DNA from 3 places in the Candidatus Enterococcus palustris genome. Region 1 is predicted to be linked to each of the others. Evidence: predicted binding sites of a transcription regulator. Region 1 holds the regulator's gene; each other region holds the start of a gene.
The links. The regulator LexA, encoded in region 1, represses DNA repair genes until DNA is damaged. The targets are predictions, from matches to a motif close to CNAACANNTGTTNG.
Positions count from the first base shown of each region.

Region 1 (11,116 bases):
ACCATCTGTATGATGAACTTCAGGATGTCCGGGTGTTTTGCTATCCCATTGACGGAAACTTTTCAGATCATCCATCGATACACCGTATCCTGCTAAATGAAGCAGACTATACAACATTGCAGAACCATGACCAGCAGATAGAATGAAGCGGTCTCTATCTACCCAATTTCTTGATGTTTTTGGATTTACTTTTAAATGCTTTGTCCAAAGCGCATAGGCCATAGGTGCAGCACCCATTGGTAATCCAGGATGTCCTGAATTTGCTTTTTGTACTGCTTCGATACTTAGTGTGCGAATTGTATTGACGCCTAACTGATCAGTGTTGTCGAACAAAAAAATCATCTCCTATTTAGGTTTTTTTTACCTTTATTAACTATATTTTATCGTATTTCGTTTATGAAAGCAATTACTTTTAGTAAAAAAAACTAAAATTATTTCCTGTTGTGCAATCCTTTAGCTTTCTGGATCTCTTTCAATTTTTCTGGCGTTACATCATTTCCTTTAGGATCAACCACTTTCATTCCCTCGATATGATGACGCATACCACCGCGAAAAGCAGCTAAATATTCTTGACGAAGTACTTTTTGTTCTGCTTTTTCTTTCTCAGTCAATTCACCTTCTTTTGCCTTTTTAGCAAGTTCATTGATTCGGTTCATTTTTTCAGACGATAACATAGTCATACCTCCTTATTTTAAAAACTAGATAGGCTCGCTCAGCGCTCAGATAAAAATAGTTCTGTAATACTTTTTCGCAGTCATATTCTATTATTATAAAAAATCGAGCTTATTGCTACCCCATATAGCTAGACAAGTTTACATTCCATGTCTATCTTATAAGATGCACACAAAAAATACAACTATATTCTTAGATAAAAAAGAAACAAAACTGCCTATTCTATACAAAAATTGCCCTAACAGTACTTATTTCAAAAAAATACGAACGCCTGTTTGATTCCTATATAAAACTATGGTACACTAAAATTATAAATTGAAAGAAGGTGCGGGTTTTGGTGAAACGTACAGACACAAGGCAAGTTGAGGTTTTAAAATATATATACGAACAAGTCGAACTGAAAGGCTATCCCCCGACCGTTAGAGAAATTGGTAAGGCGGTTGATCTTTCTTCAACATCTACTGTTCATGGACACTTAGCCCGTTTAGAAAAAAAAGGGTTGATTTTACGTGATCCCACTAAACCAAGAGCAATTGAATTAACAGCGGACGGCCTGGATAAAATTGGTGTTAAACCAACAGTTATCCCGATGCTCGGAGTTGTTACCGCTGGGGAACCTATCTTAGCTGTAGAAGAAGCTTCTGATTTCTTCCCTCTTCCTCCTGATTTAAAAGCAGAAGAAAATGCTCTGTTTATGCTGACTATCAGAGGTGAAAGTATGATCAACGCAGGGATTTTGGATGGTGATCAAGTAATTGTCCGTAAACAAAGCTCTGCATCAAATGGTGACATCGTCATTGCTATGACTGATGAAGATGAAGCTACTTGCAAACGATTTTTTAAAGAGATAGATCATATTCGTTTACAACCTGAAAATGATGCGCTAGATCCAATTATTTTAAGTAATGTGAGTATTTTAGGTAAAGTTGTTGGTTTATACCGCAATCATATTTAAATAACAAAAAAACATACTAGCAATAGTATGTTTTTTTGTTATTCCTCCGAATAAGCCTCATTAACGTTTTAATCAGCTGCTACTTTACGCTGATATGTCTCGAACTGATAATCATAACTATTTTTTTCGTCCTTAGATCCTTCACTTAAATTGATTAATGTCCAATCATCCCAAGCAACAGTTGGAAATTTCGTATCACCATCAAATATATGATGAATCACTGTACGATACAGCACATCACAATAAGGTAAAAAGTCCTCATACACTGCTGAACCACCTGCAATAAATGTAATCCCAGCAAAAGTTTTAGCGTAATCTAGAACTTCATCAATCGTATGAAATACAATGACCCCTTTTGCACGGTATCCTTTGTCTCTTGTCAGGACAATCGTCTGACGATTCGGCAGTGGGCGGCTTCCCATTCCCTCAAAAGTTTTTCTTCCCATAACAATCGTGTTGTCTTCAGTCATTTGCTTAAAAAATTTCAGATCATTTGGCAAATGCCAAGGTAATCGATTTTCTTTACCGATCGTCCCTTTTTCATCTTGTGCCCATATGGCTGCTAGCATCAGGAAACTCCTTTCAAATTAAACGGCAATCGGTGCCTTGATTGCTGGATGCGGATCATATCCTTCTATAACAATATCTTCCATATCAAAATCAAAAACAGATTTTTTTTCTTGATTCAATTTTATCGTTGGAAAAGATCGAATCTCTCGAGTAAGTTGTTCATTCATTTGATCAACATGGTTGGTATATAAATGTGCATCTCCTAATGTATGCACGAAATCGCCTACTTCTAAACCTGTTTCATGAGCAATTAAATGCGTTAATAAAGCATAACTGGCAATGTTGAAAGGAACACCTAGAAAAACGTCTCCACTGCGTTGATACAGCTGGCAACTTAGTTTACCATCATTCACATAAAATTGAAACATTGTATGACACGGCGGCAAAGCCATTGATGGAACATCTTCTGGATTCCAAGCAGACACGATCAGACGTCTTGAATCAGGCGTTTTTTTTATCATTTCAATAACATTTTTTAGTTGATCGATGAAACTACCGTCTTTGGTTTCCCAATGGCGCCACTGAGCTCCATAAATATTGCCTAGTTCACCATGTTTCTCAGCAAAAATATCATCCGATAAAATTTTATTACAGAATTCTTTATGTTCTTTTTCATAGCTTTTCTTAAATTCTTCATCAACAAGAACACGACGACCAAAGTCTGTCATATCAGGACCTTGGTATTCATCACTTTTGATATAACGTTCAAAAGCCCATTCATCCCATATGTGATTGTTATGTTGCAGGAGATAGCGGATGTTCGTATCACCATTTAAAAACCATAAAAGCTCGCTTTTAATTAAACCAAACGGCACTCGCTTAGTCGTTAACAAAGGAAATCCTTTTGTCAGATCAAAACGCATTTGATGTCCAAAAATACTTTTTGTACCTGTTCCAGTGCGATCTTCTTTCAAATGACCTTCCTCTAAAATCTTACGGCCTAATGCTAAATATGCTTCTTCCATAGTTACTGCCTCCTAATTTTCTGCAAATTCACTCAAATATTCCCAACGTTCCATTTTTTCTTCAAGTTCTTGTTCCACTATGGACAAGCTTGACTGAAGCTCTTGTAATTTTGTGAAGTCATCTCCTTGATGATTCATCTCTTGTGTAAGTTGATCTGAACGTTCTTCAAGTTTTGCTATGTCATCTTCAATTGATGCCCACTCTTTTTGTTCCATGTAGGTTAATTTGGTCTTTGCTTTTTTTTCAGTTTCTTTAAGTGGTTTTGTTTCAGTTTTAACTAACTTTTTCGATTGCTCTTTATTTGTAGTAAGATACTCACTCATTGAACCAAAATAGGTTGTGATTTGACCTTCTCCTTGAAAAACTAATAACTTATCCATTGTTTTATCAAGAAAATAACGGTCATGAGAAACAGCGATCACAGCCCCTTTAAATGTTTGAATATAATCTTCTAATATTGTTAAAGTATCAATATCTAAATCATTTGTCGGTTCGTCCAATAATAACACATTTGGTTGACCAATCAATAGTTTTAACAAGTATAAGCGGCGTTTTTCACCACCAGAAAGTTTGCCGATGATTGTACCATGCATAAATCGTGGAAACAGAAATCGTTCCAGTAGTTCGGCGACCCCAATACTTGTTCCATCTGTTCTTTGCACTTGCTCTGCTGCATCTTGTAAATATGAAATCATGCGTTGATTCGGATCCATTGCTTCATTTTGCTGTGTATAGTATGCAAGATTAACTGTTTCTCCAATCGAATACATCCCACTATCCAAAGGTAAACGCCCAGCTAAAATATTTAATAGTGTCGATTTTCCAGCACCATTCTTCCCAGTAATACCAATGCGATCTTTTGCTTGAACAAGTAAGTCAAATTCTTTTAAAAGTGTTTTATGTTCGATTCCGTAACTTCCATCTTTGATTTCTAAAACTTTTTTACCCAATCTTTGTGTCGCAACATCTATTTCCAATTGCCCTTTTTGATTGACTTGATGAAGGTTTTCTTTAAGATCATGGAAGCGGTCTTGTCTCGCTTGTTGTTTAGTCCCACGTGCTTTTACGCCAGCACGCATCCACTCTAGTTCTTGTTTGTAAAGTTGTTTTCTTTTTTCTTCTTGTTCAACACCAACACGCTCACGTTCTGCTTTAGCAATAATATAAGCTTCATAATTCCCTTTATATTCATATAACTTCCCAAAAGACAATTCAAAAATTCGGTTTGTTACTCGATCTAAGAAATAACGGTCATGAGTTACCATTAAAATTGCCCCGCGATAACCATTTAAAAAGCTTTCAAGCCAACTGATTGCTTCGTAATCTAAGTGGTTGGTCGGTTCATCAAGTAATAGTAGATCTGGTGATTCTATCAATACTTGAGCTAGACTAACACGTTTCTTTTGCCCACCGGATAACTCACCAATTTTTTTATGTAACGTTTCTATGCCTAATTTTTGTAAAATAATTTTGGCATCAGTATCAGCAGTCCAAGCATCTTCTTTATTCATACGTTCTTCTGCTTGTGCATATTGTTTTTGTGCAACTTCGCTAAGACCATCTTCAGCCAAAGCAAGTAACGCCAATTCGTAGTTTTTTACCGCTTGAATAATAGGTGTATCTCCCTGAAAAACAGCTTCTACCACGGTTAAATCAGGGTCAAACTCCTGATCTTGAGAAAGGTAGCCTATTTGATAATCATTCGCTTGTTGAATGGATTCAATATCCCCATCACCGCTATCCTTACCTGCCAAAATATTTAATAAGCTCGTTTTCCCCGTTCCATTTGTCCCGATTAAACCAATCCGGTCTTTATCATGAATATGGAAAGAAATATGATCAAATAATGTCTTCTCTCCATATGTTTTGGTCAATTCATTTACTTTTAACTCATTCATATGCTCACGCCCTTTTCATCCTGCCTATTGTAACAAATAAAAGTAAAAAAAAGAAGCTAGTTTTCTTGGTCTGCTTCTTTTTTTAATTCTCTTGTCAATTTTCTCAATGGAATGGTACTGGAAACATCATTGATTGAATATGATTCTAATAAATTAACATTTTTACGGTATTCATTTGCTTCAAAAGAAGTTATTTTTTCAGAAAGCTCATATTCATCGATCATTCTACGTTCTTCTTGATACCCAATCAAAAGTTCCTTAACATAGTTGGACTGAGATCGTACGATAAATGAATCAATAAAAGTTCCATCTTCTAATCTATGAGCAAATTGTAAACGCCCCTCAATAAAGAATTGTATGATTTCATCATCATAAACACCTTTTAAATTATCTAAACTTTTTAAAATAACTTCTGTATTTTGTAAAAAGACTTGTCGAACATTTTCTAATTCTTCTTTTTGATATTCTCGTCGATTCTCTTCATCTTTTTTGGCAAACAATAAATTAGGATGAACAAAAAATGCAATGATTTGACGAACAAAGAGCAACCAAAAACCAATAATAGACAAAAGCTGCCTTGCAATAGAACGTTCCATCCTTGAAATCAGGCGTTCATAAAGTCGATAACCTTCAATCCCAATTTCTTTTTGGCGGAAGCTTTCTTCTAAACCGTCACGCTCAATCGAAACAATCAGTGCCCTTAATTCCTGTACCTCTTGTCTCTGATCCGAAGGCAATTGCTCTGTATATAATTCTTTCACACGGTCTTGGTAATTCTCAATGACAACATTCATTTCGACATGAGGATCTTCATGATTTATCTTTTTAAGTCTCTCCATAACTTCTTGCAACAAAGTAATACCTTGAATATTGGTACTTTCTACCTCATCAGACTCAGTTAAAAATGGCAAAACAAGAATGCCGCCAACTAATGTAACTAAGATTACACACGCTGTAATAAATAAAAGTAAGGATCGTTCAGGAAAATCTTGCCCATTGATAGTTAAAGGCAAGATGAAAATCGTCGCTAAACTAACTGTTCCTTTGACTCCGCCAAATGTTAGAATCAACATTTCGTTCATTGACTGCCAAACATTTTTCAAACCATTCTTTACACTATAGATCAATACAATCGAGAAAAAACGTGCAACAAATAGTGTAACGCTTAAAATCAGAACAACTACCATTAAGAAACTATTTGAATACGTTTCACTATTCCAAATCGGTGAAAAAACTTGTGATAACTCTATTCCTAAAAAAAGAAAAACTAATGCATTCAACATAAATGTAATAGTACCCCAAGTGCTTTCAGAAACGTTTGAAAGTTCTGCCTCGAATAATGAGACCTTTTTAAAACTAGCGGCTTGCATAACCCCTGCCACAACGGCAGCAATAATTCCCGAAACATGAAAAAGTTCAGCAACCATATATGCCAAAAAAGGCAACAATAGCTCTAATAACAAATAACCAGTTACATCTCTTGCAGAAGCTTTTTCTAAAATCATCACGACTTGCCGCTTGATCATGACCAAAGCAGCACCTACAATGGCACCTCCGATGCTGGAAACAATCAACGTAATTCCCGCATCTGTAGCGGAGAAGCTGCCTGTCAGTAATGCTGCAAGCGCAAATTGAAAGGCAGTAACACCAGATGCGTCATTTATCAGGCCTTCGCCTTCTAAAATATGCATCGCTTTAGGTGGTATCTGGATTTTTCCAGATAAAGAACCTACAGCGACTGCATCTGTAGGTCCAAGTGCTGCACCCAAAGCAAAACAAGCTGCAATCGGCAAAGCAGGAATAACCATATGTAAAGCCCATCCCACACTTACAAGTGTGATCAAAACGCCAATGAAAGCTAAAAATAAAATAACACTAAAATTTTTCATAGTAGCAGAAATATCGTTTCGTTCTCCTTCACGGAACAACAATGGTGCTATGATCATTACTAAAAATATTTCTGGTTCAAATGTTATTTCCCGACCGATATCTGTCAAACCAATTAAAACCCCAACGATTATTTGTACGATTGGTAAAGGGATGATTGGAACGATTCGATTGAAGACATTTGAGAATGTTATCGCAAAAGCAAAAACAATAATTAAATAAACAAACTCCATCTCGTATCCCCCTTATTCACTATTGATTAAGCTGTTTTCCTAAATACCGTAATAATTTTTCTTTTTTACAGGTAATCTTTTTCTCTACTAATTCAAGTTCTTTTTCTCTATCACACAGTTCTAGTTGAGCGCGACGCGCTTCTAAACGAAGTAACTCAGATTTGATCAATTCAATTTTTTTATAGTTCAAAAAATTTCTCTTTTTTATATGACGTTCCCATTCGGCTTTTTTCTCCGGGGGCAATTCTTTATATTTTTCACGTAATTCAGCGATTCGTTGTTCTATTTCTTTATTCACAACAATACTTCCTTTCAGAATTTCTCTGCACATTATAGCAAACAGTTAAAGAAATACCTACTAAAATTAACTATTATTTAAAAAAATCTTTTCAAATTGACTACTTGTTTCCACAACTTTGATAAATACTGAAAAAAACATATTGTTTTCTCCTCTTTTGCTCGTTTATTTCTCTTCATCCACTAAAATACTGATTTCAGTCTCTTCATTTAAACGCTCAGAGAGAAACGCTAATAAATCCTCTAAGGGAATTGAAAATGTCATCATTGGACCACGCCGGCCATTTTTAAAATAATTTAAACGGATTTCTTCTTTCTTAAGTAATAAAGCCATTTTCTCGATATCTTGATACATGACGCCATTCTTATCAAATGGACCTAAAATAAGTCGATCATCTGAAAGACCCTTTGTATCCAGTAAAAAACTCAAAACAAGCAAAATTGAAAGAAAACTACGAATTCTTTGATCGACCGTTTGTTCGCTGATCAAAGAGAGGATCAAGATAAACAAACTGAATCCAATCACTACACCAAAAATAAATTTTCTTTTAACATTTTTGATCAAAACACTTCTTCTTACCAAACCCAAGTAACTATACATAACCACAACAAAAGCTGCGAGTAATACTGTAAAAAAATCTATTACCAAAATATACTCCTTTATAAATGGATTTTACTATTTAATTACCTAAATGAACGTAAGTAGGCACACCCGAAAACTAATTAGTCATTTTTATTTAATTCTGTTAATTGCTGATTTATTTTTTTTATTTTATCTTTGCAAGCTAATATATCTCGAATCATCTGATCTCTCTTATTACCAAGAGGTAAACGATTGACCACTTGGTAATATGCTGCGAGTAGTTGAACTTGTTTCATTTTTTCTTTTTGCAAACGTTCTTCTATTAGATTCATCCACTCGCCCTCCTTTTTCTTTAAGTATACCTTATTTTTAAAGGAAAATGACTATTGAATCGTTATTTTTTATCGATAATCGATTAAAATAGCATGATTTATTTTTTATTGTAACACACTATTTCTTTTTAGTTGAACGATACAGATACAGTTGTTAAGTCAATAAATCTGTATCATAAATGGTGTAATCACAGCGATAAATAAATAAATACTTTCCATCTATCAATAACCCAGTACTCTTAGGGACATCCGTTTGATACATTGAGACTTTATCTCCTGCATAAGTTGCTAATGGCGTACCGTTTTGACTGCGAATCAAGACAACTTTTTTCTTACCAGTAAACGAATTTTTTAAGTCATTGACCATACTATTGATGAAGGGGACACCTCGATCAAAGTTTTCAACATCTATCGTCTTCGCATACTTTTCAAAAACGTTTTCCAACCCAGTTTCACTGATGATCATTGAAGATCCTACATGATGCATCTAGTGTTTTCCGATGGTGATTTGAATGACATCGCCTTTTTTTTCATTTTCCCCTTCCTGAATGTCAAATGTCTCATCTCGTTCAATTTTCACTGATTTGCCGACAACTTGATCAACCAGCTGACTTTGTTCATCATATGTTTGGATCGACATCTCTAATCCTTTAAAATTTTCTTCAAACCCTTTAAAAAACATTCTAATATTTTGACAACCACTTAATACAGCCAACATGCTACACATTAAAAAAACAAAAGCTGTAGCCTTTTTAACCCGACATTTTTTCATTTACTTCTCCTCCTTCTTTTAATCATAACAAATATTGTCATCAAAAGGTATCCATCTAAAGTACGAAACAAAAAAATAAGGATAAAATAAAACTGGCTAACAGCTTTATTTCACCCTTAAATTCTATACTTTAGTTACTGAGCTGAGATACATAGTGCAATAGCTTTTTCACCTAAATGAGTTCCGATAACCGGATTAAAATGACCAATTTCAATAATTGCATTTGGGTATTTTTCTTGGAGCTTTGCTTTCTCTTCTTCGGCAACTTCTAAATTGTTTGCATGAATCACATATAATTTCACAGGTCTACCGATTTCTTCATCTCGTTTACCGATGATTTGCTCAGCACGAGCAAATGCTTTTTTCGTTGAACGAATTTTTTCAAAGAGGACGATCTTACCATCTTCAAAAGTCAAAATAGGTTTGATTTTCAATAATCCAGCAATCAATGCCGCACCATTGGTTAAACGACCGCCGCGCACTAGATTATTCAAATCATCAACAATCAAATAAGCATACGTATTATCTCTAATGATGTCTAATTTTGCAAAGATCTCTTCCAAACTCGCATTTTCTTTCACTAAATCCAAGGCAGCTTCGACCATATGTCCCATTGGTACACTCGTTATTTTAGAGTCGTAAGGATAAAGCGTGACGCCCTCGATCGAATCGGTTAACGTAAATAACGTATTAACAAATCCTGAAATTCCAGATGAGAGATGGATACTAATAATTGTATCATATCCTTTAGCAGCAATTTTTTTGTACAGTTCAATCACTTCACCTAATGCAGGTTGAGAAGTTGTCGGAAATTCTTTACTACTATTCAACAAGCTGTAATATTCATCAGCTTCGATATCAATTCCTTCATTATAAATCTTCCCATCCAGAATTACAGGTATAGGAATAACAAACAGATCAGAAGAGTTCTTGATTCGCTCAGGTAAATAAGCCGTACTATCTGTCACAATAGCAATTTTCATTTTGTAACCTCGTTTCACTAATTTTACACGGTACTATAAATATAGCATAAATCAGGTCATAATTAAATAAAATACTTATTGACCCAGAAAACTTTGAACGGCTGATTTATTTGTGTCCAAGTCAATTTGAAGAACACTACCCGCGTAATCAATATCTAGGTTACTCCAAGATCCCTCAACTGGAATTGTTAAGCGCTCAATCCCGCTGCCCCCTTTTAACATTAAGGATGGGCCGTTTTGCAGCATAAATGTTGTAGGAACATCCGTTGACATATAGCCAACTAGGCGACCTAGAGATTCTGGAGTACGGAGTAACGCTAAAGGATTTTTTAATTGTCCCATAACAGCTGTCATCACTTGTTGTTGCCGGCGAACACGACCGAAATCGCCTTCCTCATCTTTTCTAAAGCGTGAATACTGCAACAGTGTGTGTCCATCCATCTTCTGGCTACCTTTGGCAATGTCCACCCCATCTAAGTTTAAATCTTTTTCAGCATCAATTTTGACACCGCTTGGAAACATTGAATCAATAATTTTTTCAAATGATTGAAAATCGACTTTCGCATAGTATTTAGTTTGAATATTGAAGTTCTCAGCTAACGTTTGACGAACTAGATCTGCTCCACCTAATGCATAAGCTGCATTGATCTTATTGTCATCATAACCTGGAATATCAACAAAGGTATCCCGCATGAATGAAATCAATTTAGGTTTTTTTGAAGGTCCATCTAGTTGAAGCACCATAATAGTGTCTGCACGTCCAGCATCTTCGCCCCTTGTATCACTACCTAAAATCAAGATATTATTCGCACCATTCGCACTTTTCACCCCATTAAAGGTTTCTATTGCTTCTTTAGGTAACGAATTATCATTTTCAGCATAAGATTTCCCTTTGAAAAAGAATCCCACTGCTAAGACTATCAGCAACACAAAAAATAAAACGATTCTTTTGGGCCAACTAAACCGTC
Region 1 is NZ_CP147244.1:737,404-748,519, forward strand. It holds gene tkt (transketolase) at 1-333, opposite strand, end outside; gene A5821_RS03365 (DUF896 family protein) at 432-674, opposite strand; gene lexA (transcriptional repressor LexA) at 1,007-1,627, shown strand; gene A5821_RS03375 (dihydrofolate reductase) at 1,696-2,196, opposite strand; gene A5821_RS03380 (thymidylate synthase) at 2,215-3,162, opposite strand; gene A5821_RS03385 (ABC-F family ATP-binding cassette domain-containing protein) at 3,175-5,061, opposite strand; gene A5821_RS03390 (cation:proton antiporter) at 5,118-7,181, opposite strand; gene A5821_RS03395 (hypothetical protein) at 7,201-7,479, opposite strand; gene A5821_RS03400 (hypothetical protein) at 7,645-8,127, opposite strand; gene A5821_RS03405 (hypothetical protein) at 8,202-8,393, opposite strand; partial or broken gene A5821_RS03410 (DUF5052 family protein) at 8,548-9,165, opposite strand; gene A5821_RS03415 (DegV family protein) at 9,300-10,148, opposite strand; gene A5821_RS03420 (LCP family protein) at 10,224-11,116, opposite strand, start outside.

Region 2 (11,116 bases), 1.5 Mb from region 1:
CAAGCCTTACGTCATGCCACACCAAACAGTTTGATTTTATTCGATGAGCTTGGTCGAGGAACAGCAACCTATGATGGCATGGCATTAGCACAAGCAATCATTGAGTATATCCATCGAGAAGTCAAAGCCAAAACATTATTCTCTACCCATTATCATGAATTAACGGTCTTAGACGAAAGCTTGGCTGGCTTGAAAAATGTTCATGTCGGGGCAGTGGAAAAAAATGGCGAAGTTGTCTTCTTGCATAAAATGATGGATGGACCTGCTGACAAAAGTTACGGGATTCATGTAGCGAAAATTGCTGGCTTACCTAGTGCGTTATTAGAACGTGCGGCTACGATTCTTACTGCTTTAGAATCAGACGAGCAACCACTTAAAACAGTTGAATACAAAGACGAGATTAAAGAAGATACTGAACAATTATCTCTATTCAAAGAAGTATCCACAGATGAATTAGGTGTGATCGATACCTTGAAAAAAATCAATTTATTAGAAATGACACCAATGGATGCTTTAAATAAATTGCATGAACTGCAAAAAAGAATCTAAATCCAAAAAAACTGAGCAATGAAAGGATCGTATAGATGGGAAAAATACAAGAATTATCAGAACAACTTGCCAATCAGATCGCTGCTGGTGAAGTAGTAGAACGTCCTGCATCAGTTGTCAAAGAACTTGTAGAAAATGCGATCGATGCTGGAAGTACACAAATCGATATTTTTATTGAAGAAGCAGGACTTAAAACGATCCAAGTCATCGATAATGGTGAAGGCATCACAAAAGAAGACATTATAAGTGCATTTAAGCGTCATGCCACAAGTAAAATCCATACAAGAGACGATTTATTCCGCATTCGTAGTTTAGGGTTTCGTGGAGAAGCCCTGCCCAGTATCGCCTCTGTTTCAGAAATCATCGTAGAAACAGCTGTTTCCGAAGAAGAGGAAGGCAGTTATGTTCAAATGAAAGGCGGCAAGGTCGAAGAACACCGTCCGGCTGCTTTAAGAAAAGGAACAAAAATCACCGTTTCAAATTTATTTTTTAATACACCAGCTCGTTTAAAATATGTCAAAACGATCCAAACTGAACTTGCCAATGTAGGGGATATCGTCAATCGCTTGGCATTAAGCCATCCTAAAATTGCTTTTCGTTTAGTTCATGATGGGAATAAAATGATGAATACAGCTGGCAATGGTGATTTGAAACAAACGATTGCCGGAATTTATGGGATTGGCACTGCAAAAAAAATGCTGAAAATCGAAGCAGAAGATTTAGACTTTAAATTGACAGGCTATGTCTCATTACCCGAAGTGACTAGAGCAAGTCGAAACTATTTATCAACGATCATAAATGGCCGTTATATCAAGAATTTCGCGCTGAATAAAGCAATCGTTGACGGCTACGGCTCAAAATTAATGGTCGGACGCTTTCCGCTGGCTGTATTAGAAATTGAAATGGACCCATTGCTAGTGGATGTCAATGTGCATCCCACAAAACAAGAAGTCCGTTTGAGTAAAGAAAAAGAATTGATGCTCTTGATCAGTGAAGCCATTCGTGAAGTGTTGAGTCATCAACAACTTATCCCAAATGCTGCAGACAATCTTCAGTTTAAAAAGAAAGTTGAACAGCAACCGAAAGTGGAACAAATGGAGATTCCATTAACAGAGCAGGCGGAAACGAGCCAACCAATTCGAAAACCAGGCAGTTTAGGCTATGATCCAACTAGCGGCAATTTCTTTGTCAAAGAAACATCGCCAACATTTCAAGCGCAAAAGCCTACTAGTAATTGGGTAAAAGAAACGAAACCTCAAACCAAAGAAGAGCTTGAAAAAGAAGCGTTGATGGCCTACGCTTTCAGCTCACCAACGGATGTTGAGGAAGAGACTCATTCAGCAAACAGTCATTTGGACGAACCTGCAGAACCATTAAAAGCAGAAGAAATCCCTCAAGTGGAAGAGAAACCAACGATTGATGAGCAAGTGTATCAAGAAGAATTAAGCCATCATCCAGAAGTTGATTTTTCAGCACAAGGCGCTCAAAATGACTTAAATAAAATGTTGAACAAACTAGCAGATGAAAGACCCAAAGAACGTTTTCCTGAATTAGAGTATTTTGGTCAAATGCATGGCACGTATCTATTTGCTCAAAGTAAAGATGGCTTATACATCATCGATCAACATGCTGCTCAAGAACGAGTCAAGTATGAGTATTTTAGAGAAAAAATCGGCGAAGTGACGAATGATTTACAAGAATTATTAGTACCGATCGTGATCGATTATCCAAATAGTGATGCATTGAAAATCAAAGAACAAAAAGAAACTCTGGCAGAAGTCGGAATTCATTTAGAAGACTTCGGTCAAAATAGTTTTATTGTTCGGGCGCATCCAACGTGGTATCCTGCTGGTGAAGAAGAGACGATCATTCGAGAAATGATCGATATGTTTTTGACCACAGGTTCAGTCAGTGTGAAAAAATTCCGTGAAGCAACAGCGATCATGATGAGTTGTAAACGCTCGATCAAAGCCAATCATTATTTAAATGAACAACAAGCTCGGGTTTTATTGAAGGATCTTGAGACCTGTGAAAATCCTTTTAATTGCCCGCACGGCCGACCTGTTTTGATTCATTTTACCAATTCAGATATGGAAAAAATGTTTAAGCGTATACAAGATCCACATTAAAAATTATGGGAAGAAGGTTTTATCCTAATGGCAGTTATTCTTGCCTCGCAATCTCCTCGCAGATGTGAGTTGCTGAGTCGAATTATTTCTGATTTTGAAGTGGTGCCAGCAGACATCAACGAAGAAGTCAAAGACTATTTTACTCCAATGGATTATGTATTAACGATGGCAGCACAAAAAGCGATGCATATCGCCAAGCAATACCCCAATGATTTAGTGATCGGTTCCGATACCATCGTGACGATCGATAATGAAATATTGGGTAAACCAACTTCCAGAGACGATGCTTTTCGTATGTTAAGACAATTAAGTGGTAGAACGCATAAAGTATATACCAGTGTGGTCTTGATGAAAGACGATCAAGAATCTTCAGCGACGGTTCCAGCAACAGTCGAATTTTATGATTTGACAGATGACGAAATCAATCGTTATTTAGATACAAAAGAATACCAAGATAAAGCTGGAGCCTATGGAATTCAGGAACAAGGGGCTTTACTAGTAAAAAGTATTCAAGGCGATTACTATTCGATCATGGGGCTGCCAATTGCGACACTCTATAGAATGCTGCCAGCTTTTGACGAGTAATCGTACGATGAAAGAAGGAAATACATCCATGAAATGTTCTCAAACTAGAGCAATCCAAACACATATGATCACATATCCTCACTTGAATTTTCATAAAACTTTATTTGGCGGTCAATTAATGGCTTGGCTAGATGAAACAGCTGGACTTTCGGCTGTCCGAGTATCTAGAGCGGCAATTGTCACAGCTTCTGTCGATCATTTAGATTTTTTGGCACCTTTAAAAGCAGACCATTCTGTTTGTATCGACGCTTATGTATCAGGCGTTGGTACACGTTCAATGGAGATTTTTGCAAAAGTCATCGGTGAAGATTTATTTTCAGGAGAGCGTTATTTGGCTGGTACCTGTTTTATGACGTTTGTAGTGCCTAAAGGAGCTACTTTACCAGAAACGATCGAGCCTGAGACAAAAGAAGAACGATTTATTTGTCAGGGCTATGAAGCGCGAAAACAATTCAGACAAGCCAAACGACAAGAAAGTATCGATCTTGCTAAAAATGTCGATTTAGATATTCCGTGGAACTAATAATAGACGTAAACACTCACTTTCTAAACAGAAGCTGAGTGTTTTTTTATCAATGATGCTATGATAAGAGTAACTAAAATGTAAGGGTGTGATTTGTCATGGAAAAACCATCAAAAGAAGAGTTGAAGGAAAAGCTATCCGATATTGAATATGCCGTAACACAGGAAAATGCGACTGAACGACCTTTTACTGGTAAATATGACGATTTTTATCAAGAGGGAATTTATGTTGATGTGGTGAGTGGCGAACCACTTTTTAGCTCGAAAGATAAATATGATGCAGGCTGTGGCTGGCCAGCATTTACTAAACCCATTGAAAAACAAGGTGTTAAAGAAAATTCAGATTTTTCTTTAGGTATGCGTCGTGTGGAGGTTCGTAGTAAAGAAGCGGATTCACACTTAGGTCATGTTTTTACAGATGGACCACAAGAGCAGGGCGGCTTACGTTATTGCATCAATGCAGCAGCGTTGCGGTTTGTTCCAGTACAAGAATTAGAAAAAGAAGGTTATGAAGAATATAAGTCTTTGTTTGAATAGAAATTTTTGCTTATCTGAGTAGCAACATCTACTCAGATAAGCTTTTTTTTACTATTTTAAAGGGGAAAAACTGGTTACGTTTTTATTACATAAAATAGTTGCTATTTGTCTGTATTTTTAGTAATATAAGAATATTCAGAAAATTAAAATTTGAAAAGAAAATTATTGATTATTGAGGAGAATAGAATGAAAAAGACGAAGAAGACGAAATTAATAAGTGTTATGATGCTCTCGACATTAGTTTTAGCAGCCTGTGGTGGTGGCGGTAAGACTGGTTCTACAGATAGTAGTAATGAAGGTAAAAAAGCAAGGGGGGAACAGCTTTTTAAACTAGTCGTACAACAAGAAATACCTACGGCGGATCTATCATTAGGAACAAATACCATCAGTTTTTCAGCATTTAATAATATTTATGAAGGATTATACCGTTTAGACGAAAAAAGTAAGCCACATGCAGCAGGAGCCGCAGAAATGGCGAAGAAAAGTGAAGATGGTTTGACGTATACTTTCAAATTAAGAGAAGATGCCAAGTGGTCTAATGGTGATCCTGTAGTTGCTGCGGATTATGTCTATGGATGGCAACGAACAGCCGATCCTAAAACAGCTGCTGAATATGCTTATATGTTTGAATTAGTAAAAAATGGAGCGGACGTTTCTGCTGGGAAAAAAGGTCTTGATGAATTAGGAATCAAAGCAATCGGTGATTATGAACTAGAAGTAACATTAGAGCAAGAAACACCATACTTTGATTACTTACTAGCGTTTCCATCATTTTTCCCGCAAAATAAAAAAATAGTCGATGAAAAAGGCAAAGACTACGCTTCAAACAGTGAGTCCTCTGTCTACAATGGTCCATTTACATTGACTGATTTCGATGGTGCAGGAACAGATACTGAATGGTCTTACACAAAGAACGATCAATACTGGGACAAAGATACTGTTCAATTAGATAAGATAGAGGTAAAAGTAGTTAAAGAAGCACCAACATCATTGAACCTTTTCCAAGACGGACAAGCTGATGATGTGATCTTGAGCGGAGAGTTAGCGAAACAAATGGCAGATGATCCAGAACTTGTGATCGAAAAAGATGCGCGTACTTCTTATCTTGAGTTCAACCAACGAGATGAGAAATCACCCTATCACAATGCCAATTTAAGAAAAGCTATTTCTTATTCTATTGATCGTGACGCGGTTGTTGAACGTATCTTAGGAGACGGATCAGTAGCTTCCACAGGACTTGTTCCAGAAGGCATGTCTTATTCACCAAAAGACAACAAGGACTTTGCAGATGAGAATAAAGACTTATTGAAATATGACAAAGAAAAGGCCAAAAAATATTGGGAAGCAGCCAAAAAAGAATTAGGGATCAGTACATTCAAATTCGACATTGTAGGAGATGATACAGATTCTACGAAAAAAATCTTAGAATATATCCAAGGCGCAGTCAAAGAAACATTAGATGGCGTGGATGTAACAGTTACAAACGTACCGTTTACTGTTCGTCTAGACCGTGGTAAAAATGGTGACTTTGAAGTACTGATGGGTGGCTGGGGAGCTGACTATGCAGACCCAAGTAGTTTCACTGATTTATTCCTAACGGGTGGATCATATAATAGAGGGCGCTACTCAAACGAAAAATATGATGCATTGGTCAATGCGTCAGGTAGCAAAAATGCTTCTGATCCAGAAAAACGCTGGACAGATATGGTAGATGCTGAAAAACTACTGATGGATGATATGGGTGTTGCACCTGTGTATCAAAAAGCAGAAGCACACATGCGTAGTAAAAAAGTCAAAGGCGTAGTGGCTCATGGAGCGGGCGCACGATATGACTATAAATGGACGTATATTTCTGAATAAGAAAATAAGCCAGTACGAATGGATTCATAATTCGTATTGGCTTTCTTTTTATCAAGCTACTGATTTTCCCAAATCTGTGCTAAAATAGAAACGTATGTGCGTATCAAGCATAAGAACGTTGGCGCAAAAGAATCTATCCGCTAACTTTAATGGAATCGAGAAAGGTGAAATTATGTACGAGTATATCATTGGTAAGGTTACATTTATCAGCCCTTATTATATTGTAGTAGAAACAAATGGCATCGGTTATCAGGTTTCTGTAGGCAATCCCTATCGTTATTCTGGCAAAACCGATCAGCAAATTAAAATTTATATCCACCAAGTCATTCGTGAGGATGCCCATCTATTATATGGGTTTGGTGATTTAGATGAAAAACAACTCTTTTTAAAACTAATCAGTGTGTCAGGAATCGGACCAAAAAGTGGGCTTGCGATCATGGCATCAGATGATCACGGTGGTTTGATCAATGCAATTGAGAGTGAAGATGCTGCTTATCTAACAAAATTCCCTGGCGTAGGTAAAAAAACAGCACAGCAAATGATTCTAGACCTAAAAGGTAAACTTGGAGAACTGGAAACATCAGAAGCAGCTGTTGAAGCAATGGCTAAAACACCAACTGCCCAATCAGTAAATCAATCACTAACAGAAGCGTTAGAAGCTTTGAGTGCGCTAGGCTACAGTGAAAAAGAAATCAAACGAATTACGCCGAAATTAGAAGAATTAGGTAGCCAACCAACGGATGAATACTTGCGTAATGCACTGAAATTCATGATGAAACGCTAAGGAGGAATCGCTATGACAGAAGATGAAAGACTGCTTTCCGCTCAAACAAGCGAAGGGGAAGAATCACTGGAAAAGTCACTGCGCCCCCAATTTCTCGAACAGTATATCGGTCAAGATAAAGTCAAACAAGAGCTTACAATTTATATAGAAGCAGCTCGTAATCGAGAAGAAGCGCTAGATCATACACTTTTATACGGACCGCCAGGACTTGGTAAGACAACCATGGCTATGGTGATTGCCAATGAAATGCATGTTAATATTCGAACGACTAGCGGACCTGCAATTGAACGAGCTGGTGATCTTGTTGCGATTTTAAATGAATTGGAACCAGGAGATGTTTTGTTTATTGATGAAATCCATCGTTTACCTCGTGTAGTGGAGGAAATGCTGTATTCCGCAATGGAAGATTTTTATGTAGATATCATGGTGGGACAAGGGACAACGGCTCATCCCGTTCATTTTCCGTTGCCGCCATTTACCTTGATCGGTGCCACAACTAGAGCAGGGATGCTATCGGCGCCACTACGAGATCGCTTCGGGATCATTTCTCATATGGAATATTATGAAACACAAGACTTAAAAGAAATCGTATTGCGCTCTGCGGATATTTTCCAGACAGAAATCGTAGAAGAAGGTGCTTTTGAAATTGCCCGTCGCTCTCGTGGTACTCCTCGTATCGCCAATCGTTTATTAAAACGTGTCCGTGACTTTGCTCAAGTTCAGTCAAATGGCACGATCGATCGCAGTATTGCAGACCAGGCATTGACCTTACTGCAAGTCGATCATCAAGGACTGGATTATGTCGATCAAAAATTATTGAAAACAATGATCGAATTATACGGTGGAGGTCCAGTTGGTTTAAGCACCTTATCTGTGAATATTAGTGAAGAAACTGAGACTGTTGAAGATATGTATGAACCGTATTTGATCCAAAAAGGTTTTATCAAGCGAACGCCAAGAGGGCGGATTGCAACAGCTTTAGCCTATGAACACTTTGGTTATGAATCTTATTATCAAGAATAATGTACTATCGATGCTCAAACCACGCTATTTTTTATTCAGTGGTTTGAGTATTTTTTTTTGAAAATTTGACTAAAAATGGAGTGTGAGACTATATTGCTTACATTGTAAAGCGCAACAGATAGCAATCTATCTCAACTCATTTTTCATACCAGACATATTTAGGAGATAGATTCCAGTAGTAAAGATGAAAAATCCAGATAGAATCCAGATAAAACACAAACAGAATCCAGATGTTTTTGCTAATGTTAAAATATTAAGCAAGTGCTCTAGAAAATGTTGGAACAAGTGATTAATACGTTATGAAACTGCGTTCTACTCATGAAAAAGCATTAAAAAATATTGATAATGAAGTACTCAATACGACGACAATGAGGAAGGAATGGACTATAGTTGACAGAATCTAAGTTGTTCAATTATAGTTTCTCTGTACTTTAGAAATCGTTGGTGAAGGAGGAGCTTGGAATGAATACAAAAATATTAGTAGTTGAAGATGATACAATGACCAATCAAGTAATTTCCGATTTCTTAGAAGAAAAAGATTATGAGGTTGTTTCCGCTTCAGATGGTGAAGAAGCATGGCAAATAGTTCAAAAAGAGACTTTTGATTTGATTATCTTAGATATTATGCTGCCCAATATTAGCGGTTTGGAGTTGTTAGAAAGAATACGGCAAACATCTGATGTGCCAGTAATTATGTTAACAGCTATCGATCAAGAGCATACACAATTGCTTAGTTTTAAGCAAAAAGTAGATGATTATGTAATCAAACCATTTTCGCCAACAATACTGGTCAAAAGAGTTCAAGCAGTATTAAGACGAACAAAGCAAGGAGCGAATACACCAAATTTAGAAGTGTATTATGGTGACGTTCGGATAAACTTTGATGCGGCAATGATTTTTTATAAAGATGAACGAGTTCCATTAACCAAGATTGAATATAGGATCGTTGAATATCTAGCTAAAAATAAAGGGCGTACTGTGACACGGGAACAATTGATAGAGACGATCTGGGGATATGAATTCACAGCAAATGATCGAGTGATCGATAGTCACATGAAAAATATCAGAAAAAAAGTTCCGCACTTAAACATTGAAACAATCAAAGGAATTGGCTATATCTTAGAGGAAAAAAGATGAAAACAAGAACAAAAACATTTTTTTTCACCTCAACGGTCATTGGTGTTGTTATAACAATTAGCTTTGCATTATTGTATTATTTTTTACCGATTGTTTATGAGCATGATCAAAGAAGTCAGGAATTAGCAAAGACAAATGAAGTATTAGCAGAAATTGAAAATAAACCTCTAGAGAAAATAAAAGAATTAATCAATGCAGCATCCTCTCAAGGTAAAACAGCTTGGACTGTAAAAGATTCAAATAATGATACTGTTTATTTGAGCTTATTTAATAAAGATTCAAATGACTTACCTAAAAAAATCGTTATTGTTGCAAATAAGTCAATTGTTCAGATTGCTGATACAACAGTTAAAGATGCAGAGGGTGAAGAATATACGATTAAAGTGAATATGCTTTTAGAGCCCGTTGAAAAGGTCAAAGACACACTTCTGAAAACCTATCCTTACATTTTAGGGATAAGTTTTTTTATAGGTACTGTGAGTGCGTATTGCTACTCTTATTGGGCGACAAGAAGAATTCATAGAATTACTGATAGGACTAAAAATATGGTTGTGCTAGAAGAACCGACCGATTATGTGGTAAAAGGAAAAGATGAAATTAGCGAGTTGGAGAATAATGTTCAATTTCTATATTTATCATTGTTAGAAAATATCCAATCATTGAATCAGGAACTAGAAAAGAGTAATGCTGTCGAGTATTCTAAGTCAGAGTTCATGAGAATTGCTTCTCACGAGCTGAAAACGCCTATTACAGCTATGCTAGGAATCATTGAAGGAATGATTCTAAATGTGGGACGTTTTAAAGATAGAGATCATTATTTAACTGTCTGCAAAGAAATATTAGAATCACAAAGCCAGCTTGTTCAAGACGTGCTATTTATTTCAAAGCTGGAAAGTATTGAAATATTTGAAACGTTTAATGAAAAATTCTCATTGACTGATTTAATTAATGAAACGATGGCTTTATTCGAGTTGATGGCAATTCAAAAAGAATTGACCTTTGAAGTAAATTTAGTAGAGGTAATAATCGACTTTAATAAAGAAGATATGAAAAGAATCATTATGAATTTATTGAGTAATGCTTTGAAATATACGAAAAATGGAGGAAAAGTAACCATTACTCTGACATCAACAGATTTAGTGATAGAAAATCAATGTGTACCGCTAGAAACGAAAGAAATCGAAAAGATATTTTTACCTTTTTATCGCCCTGATTATGCACGTTCAAGAAAAGATGGCGGAACGGGCTTAGGTTTATATATTGTTTCTAAACTATTATTGAAAAATGATATTCCATTTACATTTCAAGCAACAGAAGATAAAACGGGCATGGCGTTTTCGTTGAATTTGTCTTCTGTGGTCAAATTTAGTGAATAAAGGCTATTTGTTTAACACATTGATCAGTTAGTTTACGGACTGAGATAGGACTCGAAGAGTTCTGTCTCAGTCCTTTTTTGTGAAAAAAAGAAACATCTATTTTAATGATTCGGAATAAAATAAAATAAAAACGTTATAAAAAGAATAAATCCATAAAAAATCCATTTTTTATACAAAAAGAATATAGGTTGTTTTGATAAGCTAAATATAGAAAGAGATCAAGATTGGAGGGGGACAATGGTTAGTCGATCCATTATTTATCATATACCCAGAGGCTAAGTTATGAAGGTAAAGCGTTTAAAAATCATTATTATAATTTAGAAGAGAAAGTAGTAGTAGTACGAGAAAAGGATGTCTATGAGATGTGGATAAAATAAAAAATCTTTCTCGTTTTTTAATAAAACGAGAAAGATTTTTTTGTTTATTTGTTTACATCTATATATATTCGTGATTATTTCTTTATTTTATTTGTATCTATATCAATTTTAATGGATTAAATTAAAAAACACAAGGTTTTTTTGATATAAAATTTAATTTTTCTTTTTTATATTAAAAATTATTCAAAAAATGACGAATTTTAAAGGAATTATTATTGTTGTAAAAATAGACCAATT
Region 2 is NZ_CP147244.1:2,280,616-2,291,731, reverse strand. It holds gene mutS (DNA mismatch repair protein MutS) at 1-549, shown strand, start outside; gene mutL (DNA mismatch repair endonuclease MutL) at 585-2,678, shown strand; gene A5821_RS10785 (Maf family protein) at 2,706-3,263, shown strand; gene A5821_RS10780 (acyl-CoA thioesterase) at 3,292-3,786, shown strand; gene msrB (peptide-methionine (R)-S-oxide reductase MsrB) at 3,885-4,322, shown strand; gene A5821_RS10770 (peptide ABC transporter substrate-binding protein) at 4,509-6,182, shown strand; gene ruvA (Holliday junction branch migration protein RuvA) at 6,355-6,966, shown strand; gene ruvB (Holliday junction branch migration DNA helicase RuvB) at 6,979-7,989, shown strand; gene A5821_RS10755 (response regulator transcription factor) at 8,452-9,126, shown strand; gene A5821_RS10750 (sensor histidine kinase) at 9,123-10,502, shown strand.
Region 2: a site for LexA is predicted at 6,270-6,283, ahead of ruvA (Holliday junction branch migration protein RuvA). Genes of this name have one in related genera too.

Region 3 (11,116 bases), 430 kb from region 1:
CAAAAGATATGACTGTTATTGCAGGAAATGCATTTCCTGACACTCATGAAGAATTGGTACGTGCAAAAGAATTAGGAGCCGAAATTATTCGTTATCACGATTTTATTGGCCGTTTTATTCAACCTTATACAAGTGTTGCTGTAACGGGTTCTCATGGGAAAACAAGCACAACTGGGTTACTTTCCCATGTGTTGACAGGGATTGCACCAACAAGTTATTTGATCGGTGATGGAACGGGTCATGGTGATCCAAATGCTGAATTTTTTGCTTTTGAAGCGTGCGAGTATCGCCGTCATTTTCTAGCATATTCACCAGATTACGCAATCATGACGAATATTGATTTTGATCATCCTGATTATTTTAAGAGTATTGAAGATGTATTCTCGGCTTTTCAAACTATGGCTGAGCAAGTAAAAAAAGGGATTTTTGCTTATGGTGATGATAAATATTTACGTCAATTAAAAACGGATGTCCCAGTTTATTATTATGGATTAGCACAGGATGATGATATTCAAGCTAAAAACATTGAGCGGACAACACAAGGATCTTCTTTTGATGTTTATCACCATGACACATTTGTTGGGCACTTTGTCTTACCTGCTTTTGGGCAACATAATATCATGAATGCATTAGGTGTGATTGCTGTAGCTTATTTTGAAAAGTTAGATATGAAAAAAGTGGCTGAGGAAATGCTGACATTTGAAGGTGTCAAACGTCGTTTTACAGAGAAAAAAGTTTCTGACATGATCATTGTTGATGATTATGCACATCATCCAACTGAAATTATTGCAACGATCGATGGTGCTCGTCAAAAGTATCCTGATAAAGAAATCATTGCTGTTTTTCAACCGCACACATTCACTCGTACTATTGCATTGATGGATGAATTTGCTGAGGCGTTGGATTTAGCGGATGCTGTTTATCTTTGTGATATTTTTGGATCTGCCAGAGAACAACAGGGCGATGTGAAAATCGAGGATTTAGGAAATAAAATTCAAAAAGGCGGCCAAGTTATAAAAGAAGATAATGTGTCTCCGCTTTTAGACCATGAAAATGCTGTGATGGTCTTCATGGGAGCTGGAGATGTTCAAAAATTTGAACAGGCTTATGAAACGCTATTAAGCAACACAACTAGAAGTGTTCTATAAAAATAAACTTGAAGAAGAAGTTTCAGCAAACGTATTTTACGATTTGTTGAAGCCTCTTCTTTTTAACTTGCCTTTTGTCGTCATTTTGGTACAATTATCTTATCATTAGTGGAGGTGTACTAATTTGAATATCGGAAAACCGAGAAAATTAGGCAAAACCATCGAAGATATTGAGGAAGGCGATTCGCTGTCTTTAACCGAATCGATCGAAGATAAAGACTTGCTTCTTTATTTGGGCTTAACCAACGATGCCAATCCCTTATATATCCAACATGATTATGCCCAAAAAACAGAATATGGCAAACCAATCGTTCCATCGATTATGTTGATGGGAATCATTACCAGCGCAATTTCAAAACATTTACCTGGCCCTGGCTCTCATGTGGTCAATTTTTCAGTGAACTTCGTAGAACCAGTTTTTCATTATGAGACACTGACATTTCAATTTGAAGTGATCAAGGTAGATAAGATGAAAGATGTTGTGACGATTTCGATTGAAGCGGTCAATGAAGAAGAAGATCGAGTACTTGATGCGGTCGTAATGGTTCAGCCACCTCAAGTGACATTAGCGGATTTAGAGGAGAAAGAAGGAAATATAGATGAATAATGGAGCAGTAGCCAATGTTGGCTTGAACAAATTCTATTCAAAAATTTACGCATTTTTAGCGATGGGAATCGGGATCAGTGCGGTAGTATCTTATTTAGTTTTAAATGTATTTTTTATGGAAATCGTGATGTTTTTAGCCAAATATCCCTTTGCTTTTTATGGTATTTGGATCGCTGAGTTGGTTTTAGTTATCTTTTTAGGTGTTAAAGCTATGAAGAATCCAACTTTAGCAATCAGTGGTTTCATCCTTTACTCTGTGTTAAATGGTATTACATTAGCAGTTACTTTAGCGATGTATACAGAAGGCACGATTGTAACGGCCTTTGTTAGTGCAGCTGCTACATTTGGCGGTATGTCGTTGATCGGTATTTTTACTAAACGAGATCTTTCAGCAATGGGACACGCAGCATATAGCGCTTTGATCGGTTTGATCATCGCCATTTTCCTAAATGCTTTTGTTTTAAAGAGTGGACCAGTTGACTATTTGATTTCAATTTTGATGGTCATTATCTTTGCTGGAATCACAGCATACGATAACCAAAAAATTCGTACTCTATATACGCAAACTGGTGGACAACCAGGAACGGGTATCGCTGTATTCATGGCGTTACAATTATATCTTGACTTCATCAATTTATTCATAGCATTCTTGCGTATATTTGGTAAAAATAATTAATAAAGTGATAACTACGAAGCATCCAGATTTATCTGGATGCTTTTTTTGTATAAAAATGATCTGGAAATACAATTTTATGCGAGAATGAGTGTTTATTTTGCATAAAAAACCTTTATATTGGTATTTTTTGATATAAAATCCATTGACTATTACCGCTCTTTGCTTTATACTTTTATAAAATTGAGAAACAAAGTTCTATATTGAATACAAGTTGATCATGTACGGGAAGGTGTTATTGATGGGGAATTTTGAAAACATACCAAAGGGATTTAGGTTTTATGGAACGCATGTTGGAATCAAGAAAAAAAGAAAAGATTTTGGGTTGATCGTGGCTGATGATGTTTGTCACGCTGCAGCAGTTTTTACAAAGAATACATTTTGTGGCGAATGTATACCTATCGGGAAAGACCATGTGAAAAATGCTGAATTACAAGCAGTTGTAGTGACGAGTGGTATCGCCAATGTTGCAACTGGGAAAATAGGGAGAGAAAATGAATACAAAATTTTAGACTGCTTATCAGATAAGCTAATGATTAAAAAAGAGAATATTCTGCCTTCCTCTACAGGGATGATTGGACCTCAATTACCAATCGATGTTATTGAGGACTTTTTAGAAACAGAATCGATCGACCTCAAAGAAGACTATGAAGATTTCGCCCATGCTATTTTGACCACAGATCAACGAATCAAAGTTCGTAGCTTAAAAATTGGTGCTGCAACTATTTTAGGCATTGTCAAAGGCTCAGGAATGATTGAACCTAATATGGCAACGATGTTGGCCTATATTGTAACAGATGCAAAAATTGAGAAAGAAGAGATTCATTCTATTTTGAAAGTAGCTGTTGACCAATCTTTCAACACGATCAGCATCGATACAGATACAAGCACTAGTGACACTGTAGCACTTTTAGCCAGTGGTCATCATGAAATCAAACCGAGCGAATTACAAAAGGCGTTGGATCAAATTTGTAAGGAATTAGCTTTAGATGTGGTAAAAGACGCTGAGGGTGCTACGAAGACAATGTTTGTCACAGTGAAAAATGCTGAAACCAAGGAGCAGGCAAAAAATGCTGGGAAATCAATCATCAACTCTCCTTTAGTGAAAACTGCATTATTTGGTAACGATCCTAACTGGGGTCGAATTGCAATGGCCCTTGGTAAAACCGACGGCTTGATGTTTGACCAGAATAAAGTTGAAATTTTTTATGGAACATACCCGATTTTTTCAAATAACAAAGAAAAAACACAAAATATCGATCAAATCACAGAGTACATCGAACAAAATGAAGATATCTATTTAACGGTAGATTTACATCAAGGAGTAGAAAATTTTGAAGTAATTGGCTGTGATTTAAGCTATGAATATGTCAAAATAAATAGTGATTATTCCACTTGATTTATGTTGTGAATTGTTGATCTTTTAACTAAATAAAACAAGGAGTTTTTATAAGGAGAGGACAAAGTAGTTGTATATTGTTCTCTCCTCTTTTCTTTTACGAATGTATGTTCTATAATAAAAGCAGGATAGGTGGAGTTGAACATGCAGAATACGCAAAGAATCGCAGTCCGCAGATTAGTGGAGTTTATTTTACGCAGAGGCAGTATCGATGCTCGGCATACAAGTGAACACACCGCATTAGAAGGTGCTAAGATTCACCGGAAGCTTCAAAAGAAAGCTGGTGAAAATTATCAAAAAGAAGTTAAATTAGCCATTAACATAGAATTGAATCATCAAGCATACATAATTGAAGGTCGAGCGGACGGTATTTTTATTGATGATAAAAAACGGACAGTGATTGACGAGATCAAAACATCGGAACCAGCATTTTCTGATTTGTTAGAAGAACAAATAGACATGTATTGGTATCAAGTGATGTGTTATGGACATATTTATTGTCAGCAAGAGGACTTGGAGTCAATTACATTACAGTTGACCTATTATCAAACAACAACGGACGATATTACTCGCCAAGAAAAAGAATTTAGCAAAGAAGAACTAGAAGAATTCTTTGATGCTTTGACCAAAAAATACGAACAATGGTTGATCTTTAAGGCAAATTGGCGTAAAATTCGGAATCAGTCTTTACAGGATTTATCTTTTCCTTATGGAGACTACCGAGCAGGACAAAGAGAATTAGCAGTAGCAGTTTATAAAACAATTTTAAGTGATCAAAAGCTTTTTGTTGAAGCACCGACTGGAACAGGTAAGACCATTTCAACCTTATTTCCAACTTTAAAGGCAATCGGTGAGGAACAAGCGGAAAGAGTTTTTTATTTAACTGCTAAAACGATCACGCGCCAAGTGGCAGAAGATGCAGTAGAAGCAATGAAACAAAAGGATATGAAATTAAAAAGTGTGACGCTAACAGCTAAAGATAAGATTTGTTTTTTGAGTGAGCGCAATTGTACGCCAGAAGCTTGTCCTTTTGCGAATGGTTATTATGATCGTTTAAATGAAGGGCTCTGGGATTTATTAAATAATGAACATCAATTTACCCGTGAAGTTATTGAATTTTACGCACGAAAGCATACGTTATGTCCATTTGAATTATCGTTAGATGTTAGTCTGTGGTGCGATTTAGTGATCTGTGATTACAATTATTTATTTGATCCAGTTGTTTATTTAAGACGTTTTTTTGAGGACCAGACTGAAGTCAAAGAGAATATTTTTTTGGTAGATGAAGTGCATAACTTAGTCAATCGTTCACGGGAAATGTATTCAGCGGAGCTATCTAAAAATAAGCTATCCGCATTGAAACAAACACTTGATAAAAAACAAACCAAACTGGTTCGGGCACTTAGCAAAATCGAAAAAGAATTTGATAAAATCAAACAGATCTGTGAGGAAGAAGGAAAAGAATTTCTACATCAACATGGACCAATTGATTCTCTAGTTAAAGTGGCCTATTCATTAGTTGAAAAAATCAAAGAGTGGCTTCCGGAAAATCAAGATCATATTGAGCTGAATCAAGTCTTATCTGTTTATTTTGAATTGTTGAATTATACTAAAATCAGCGAAGGATATGATGATCATTATTGTACGTATGTAAATTGTCAAAATCATGACATCATCGTGAAACAATTTTGTATAGATCCAAACTATTTATTACAACAAAAACTAGATAAAGGGAAAGCCAGCATTTTATTTTCGGCAAGTCTAACACCGCTAGATTACTATCAAGAGATTTTAGGTGGTGGGGAAGACAGTTTGCGTTATCGAATCCCAAGTCCTTTTCCAAAAGAAAATCAGTTATTAGTAATCGAAAAGTACATTCAGACTACATACAAAGAACGCGCGGATAATCATGTTAAGATTGTAGATAGTCTGACGAATATGATCCAGCAAAAAACGGGAAATTACTTCGTGTTCTTTCCATCGTATTCCTATATGGATAGCATTTATGAACTATTCAAAGAAAAAAATCCTCAGGTCAAAACCAAAATTCAGGCAAGTATGATGAATGAAGCAGAACGGGAAGCATATTTAGCTGATTTTGAGTTGGACCCAACAGAAACTTTAGTTGGTTTTTGTGTTTTAGGAGGAATTTTTTCAGAAGGGATCGATTTAAAAGGAAGCCGCTTGATCGGTACGGCAATCGTGGGAGTGGGGCTGCCGCAAATCAATCATGAACAAGAGCTGATCAAAGGATATTATGATCAGGAAAAAAATCAAGGCTTTCAATTTGCGTACCAGATACCTGGGATGAATAAAGTTTTGCAAGCGGCAGGTCGAGTTATCAGAGATACTGATGATAAAGGAGTCGTATTACTTTTGGATCAGCGGTTTTCAACACTGCCTGTTCAACGTCTCTTTCCGCCTCATTGGAATCAGGTCCAAACATCTTTTTCTCATGAGCGGACAAAACAGCTGATGCACGATTTCTGGCAATGACTTAAACAACTGATGATAGGAAAAAATGTCACTTGCTGTTATACTAAAACAAGGGTTACTATAATAACAAGTGGACAATTAATTTGAGAAACTATAAAAAGCCGAAGCAGCAATTATCGGCTCTTTTTTGAGCGAAGAGTTATCTAAATAAATGAATGACAGGGAGACTAAAAATGAAAACAATCTTAGTATTACATACAGGCGGCACAATATCGATGTCAAGAGAAGCAGATGGTAATGTGACGACGAATCATACGAATCCATTACTTAACCAAGAAGAATTGTTAGCAGGAAAAGTCAATTTAGTTGTAGAGCCGATTTTTAATATTCCGTCTCCTCATATGACTTTAGAAAGAATGTTAGAGCTGAAACAACGCATCCAAAAAGCATATACTGAAAAAATCGATGGTGTGGTGATCACTCATGGAACGGATACATTAGAAGAAACGGCTTATTTTTTAGATATTACATTGGAACATAAAATTCCTGTTGTATTAACTGGAGCTATGCGTTCAAGTAATGAAATTGGGACAGATGGCTTATACAATTTCATCAGTGCAGTTTGGACAGCCAGTTCAGATGAATCATATGGGAGAGGTGTGCTTGTTGTGATGAATGATGAAATTCACACAGCGCGCTATGTGACAAAAACTCATACGACAAATGTTGCGACATTTCGCACACCGACATTTGGTCCTATCGGTATGGTTTCTAAGGAGCGTACTTTTTTCGCTAGTGAAGTGCGCCCGCAAGAAGTTTGTGATATTCAAAATGTCAGTGGAGAAGTCTACGTGATCAAAGCTTATGCTGGCATGGATGGAAGTTTGTTTGATCTAGTAGATAATGATCAAACAGATGGTATTGTGATAGAGGCTTTAGGTGCAGGTAATCTTCCACCTGAAACATTGCCTGCGCTAAAGAGGCTTTTAGCTAGAAAAATTCCGATTGTTTTAGTTTCCCGCTGCTCCAATGGAATCGCCGAAGATATTTATGATTACGAGGGTGGTGGCGTTAACTTAAAGAAAATGGGAATCATTTTTTCTAGAGGACTAAATGGACCAAAAGCGCGAATTCGATTGATCGTTGGTCTGAATAGTGGAAAAAACGCTCAGTCATTGTCTGATTTTTTGAGTGAATAAACGAAAATAAAAAGCATAATAAGCTAGGAAAAAAGTTTCTTTCGGCTCATTATGCTTTTGTATTAACGGAAATTTGTAAATTGCAACTCTACAGGTAAGTCTAAATTTCTAAGCAAAGCAATTACTTTTTGCAAGTCATCTCGACTTTTGCCAGTGACTCTGATTTGATCTTCTTGAATCTGTGATTTGACTTTAATACCAGAATTTTTGATTGCAACATTGATCTTTTTAGCATTGTCTTTGTCGATTCCGCTAATCAAATCACCGTATTGACGTGAGGCTCCTCCAAGAGCTTTTTCACTTGTTGAAAAGTGAATATTTTTGATAGGTACTGCGCGTTTGACTAACTTACTGAACAAGACGTCTTTTACTTGCTCGATTTTATAATCATCTTCTGCGACCACAACTAATTTATTGTTTTCTAACTTTATATCTGCGATCGATCCTTTAAAGTCAAAACGATTTTTGATTTCTTTCATTGCGATTTGGATCGAGTTTTTGACTTCTTCCATATTCATTTCTGATGTTACATCAAAACTTGCTTCTTTTGCCGCCATTTGCGTATCTCCTCTCATTATTTCTTACTTTTATAGTACCATTAAATGGGGAAGAAACAAGTATAAAAAGCATTTTTGACAAGAGAGGTAAGTCAAGAGCTATAGGCGGACTAAAGGAGACGTTCGCAAGAATAAAATAATCCTCATTTTCATCTTTTTTTCTTTTCTTTTATTGAGCAACCTGTTATTCTAATGCGTGGGATCTTATGTTAGAAATTAAAGCATAAGTCTGGAAAGAATAGCTATAGCTTTTCAGAAGATTGGGAGGTTTTGGATGAGTAAGTGGGTTATTTCATATAAAAAAAGTGAGACATTGAAAAAGTTTGCTGTGATTTTTGTTACCGGAATTTTAGTAGCAATCAGCTTGAACTTTTTTTTGATTCCTGCAAAAGTTTTTTCTGCTGGAATGAATGGAGTTGCGCAAATTATCGCAACGTTATTGCATACACATCTAGGGATCACGATAGATACGGGTCTTTTTATTTTGTTACTAAATATTCCGATTTTTGTTTTAGGCTTTATGAAGCTTGGGAAAGAATCAACGATTTACAGCTTTTTAAATGTAGCTTGGGTTTCCTTAACGACGATTTTGATTCCGATCGATGTCATTACAACCAATCCTTTGATGAATGCAATCGCTGGTGGTGTATTGATTGGAATCGGTGCGGGATTGTCACTTAAAATGGGATTTACTACTGGTGGAATGGATGTTATTTCATTGGTGTTATCGAAAACAACTGGTAAAACGGTTGGCAATTATATGTTTATGTTAAATGGTATCATTGTGGCAATCGCAGGATTTGTGTTTGATTGGGAAAGTGCCCTATATACGATTATTTCAATTTACTGTATGACCCAAGTGGTTGATACGATTCATACAAGCCATCAAAAGATAACGGCGATGATCGTAACAGTTCAACCAGAAATTGTGACACAAGCAATTTCAAAACAGATGATTCGAGGAATGACGTTGCTTCCGTCAATGGGAGGTTATTCTGGTGTTGAAGGACGAATGATCATGATGGTGATCACACGCTATGAATTGTATGATTTGGAGCAAATCGTTTATGCCGTAGATGAGAATGCCTTTATGAATATTATCCCTACACACTCTGTATTGGGCCGATTTGCCAATGAAGATGAACAACGGATTTTTAAAAGTACAGGAAGTTTTCCTGAATTGAAAAAGCATAAGAGAAAGTAAACGTATATCAAGTTTCATAAGATGTCTAGTATTTGTCAGACGTTTTATGAAACTTTTTTTGTTGTGTGATCATTTTTGTTTTTTTTTGGTAATTTTCCCACTGGTTGACACTTTTTCTCTTGTTACTAACTAGCTTCCCAAAAGGTTTGATAAGGATTGAAAGCGCATTCTCAGGGTGGTATAAATAACGTGTAAAACAAATACACAGAAGGAGGGTGTTTCACTAGTGATGGAAAAAGTGCAGCGGTTTGGAGGAGCAATGTTTACTCCGGTATTATTATTTTCTTTTTCGGGTATTATGGTAGCGCTGGCGATCATTTTCAAAAATCCGATGATCGTCGGAAGTATTGCAAATGAAGGAACCGTTTGGTATGGGATTTGGTCTGTTTTAGAAAGTGGGGCTTGGACGGTATTCAATCAAATGGAATTATTATTTGTTATCGGTTTACCGATTGGTTTGGCTAAAAAAGCCAATGCTCGAGCAGCAATGGAAGCATTTGTTATTTATCTGACGTGTAATTATTTTATTAGCAGCATGTTGGCCTATTTTGGTTCATTCTTTGGTGTTGATTTTGCCCAAGAAGTTGGCGGGGAGAGCGGTATGAAAATGATTGCTGGTATCAAAACCTTAGATACTGGAATTATTGGAGCGATTTTTATTTCGGCAATCGTAGTTTGGTTGCATAATCGTTACTTTGATACCAAATTGCCGGATTTCTTAGGGATTTTTCAAGGTTCTTCATTGATTGCGATTTTAGGATTTTTCGCAATGTTGCCGATTGCTTTTCTAATTTGTCTCATTTGGCCGAAAATTCAAATGGGAATCGGATCGATGCAGACTTTCTTAGCAAGTGCGGGAACTTTTGGCGTTTGGTTGTATACTTTTTTAGAAAGAATTTTGATTCCTACAGGACTACATCATTTCATTTATACGCCGTTTGTCTTTGGTCCAGCTGTTGTTGAAAATGGTATTACCAAATACTGGATGGCTCACTTGAATGAATATGCGCAAACCACAACACCAATCAAACAATTATTCCCACAAGGCGGTTTTGCGTTACATGGTAATTCGAAAATCTTTGCCTCACCAGGAATTGCAGCAGCCTTTTACTTCACAGCGAAACCTGATAAGCGGAAAAAAGTATTAGCGATTTTGATCCCTGTGACCTTAACAGCTGTGTTGGCTGGTATAACGGAACCATTAGAATTTACCTTCCTGTTTGTAGCACCCCCGTTATTTGTTTTACATGCTGTGTTAGCTGCAACAATGGCTGCAACGATGTTTTTCTTCGGCGTAGTTGGAGATATGGGAGGCGGGTTTATCGATTTATTAGCGAAGAACTGGATTCCGTTGTTTGCTAATCATAAAGGGATGATTTTTACCCAATTGCTGATAGGTCTATCATTTACCTTGATTTATTTTATCGTTTTTCGGGCATTGATTTTGAAATTTAATTTTGCTACGCCTGGAAGAGAAGAAGAGCAAGAAGTTAAATTATATAGTAAAAAAGAGTACAAAGAAGCGAAAAAAGCAGGAACTTTGGGTGATGTTGCTATTGCTGGTGCGAATCAGTATACAGAACAAGCTGCTATTTATCTAGAAGCTTTTGGCGGTAGTGATAACATTGAAAAGGTGAATAATTGCGCCACTCGCTTGAGGATCACTGTGAAGGATGAAGGCATAGTTTTACCTGATAGTGTCTTTAAAGAAGGCGGAGCTCATGGTGTAGTTAGAAGCGGTACAGCATTTCAAGTGATCGTCGGTTTAGATGTTCCTCAGGTGAGGGAGCAATTTGAAAACTTATTAGCGTTAGGAAATGAAACACAACCAAACGAATAGAAGACAAGGAGCTGGAAGAAATGAAGAAATTTTCAATCGTAATTGCAGGGGGA
Region 3 is NZ_CP147244.1:1,164,700-1,175,815, reverse strand. It holds gene murC (UDP-N-acetylmuramate--L-alanine ligase) at 1-1,148, shown strand, start outside; gene A5821_RS05560 (MaoC family dehydratase) at 1,273-1,755, shown strand; gene A5821_RS05555 (Bax inhibitor-1/YccA family protein) at 1,748-2,431, shown strand; gene argJ (bifunctional glutamate N-acetyltransferase/amino-acid acetyltransferase ArgJ) at 2,670-3,827, shown strand; gene A5821_RS05545 (ATP-dependent DNA helicase) at 3,972-6,323, shown strand; gene A5821_RS05540 (asparaginase) at 6,497-7,462, shown strand; gene A5821_RS05535 (YajQ family cyclic di-GMP-binding protein) at 7,525-8,019, opposite strand; gene A5821_RS05530 (YitT family protein) at 8,294-9,223, shown strand; gene A5821_RS05525 (alpha-glucoside-specific PTS transporter subunit IIBC) at 9,450-11,063, shown strand; gene A5821_RS05520 (6-phospho-alpha-glucosidase) at 11,084-11,116, shown strand, end outside.
Region 3: a site for LexA is predicted at 3,928-3,941, ahead of A5821_RS05545 (ATP-dependent DNA helicase). Genes of this name have one in related genera too.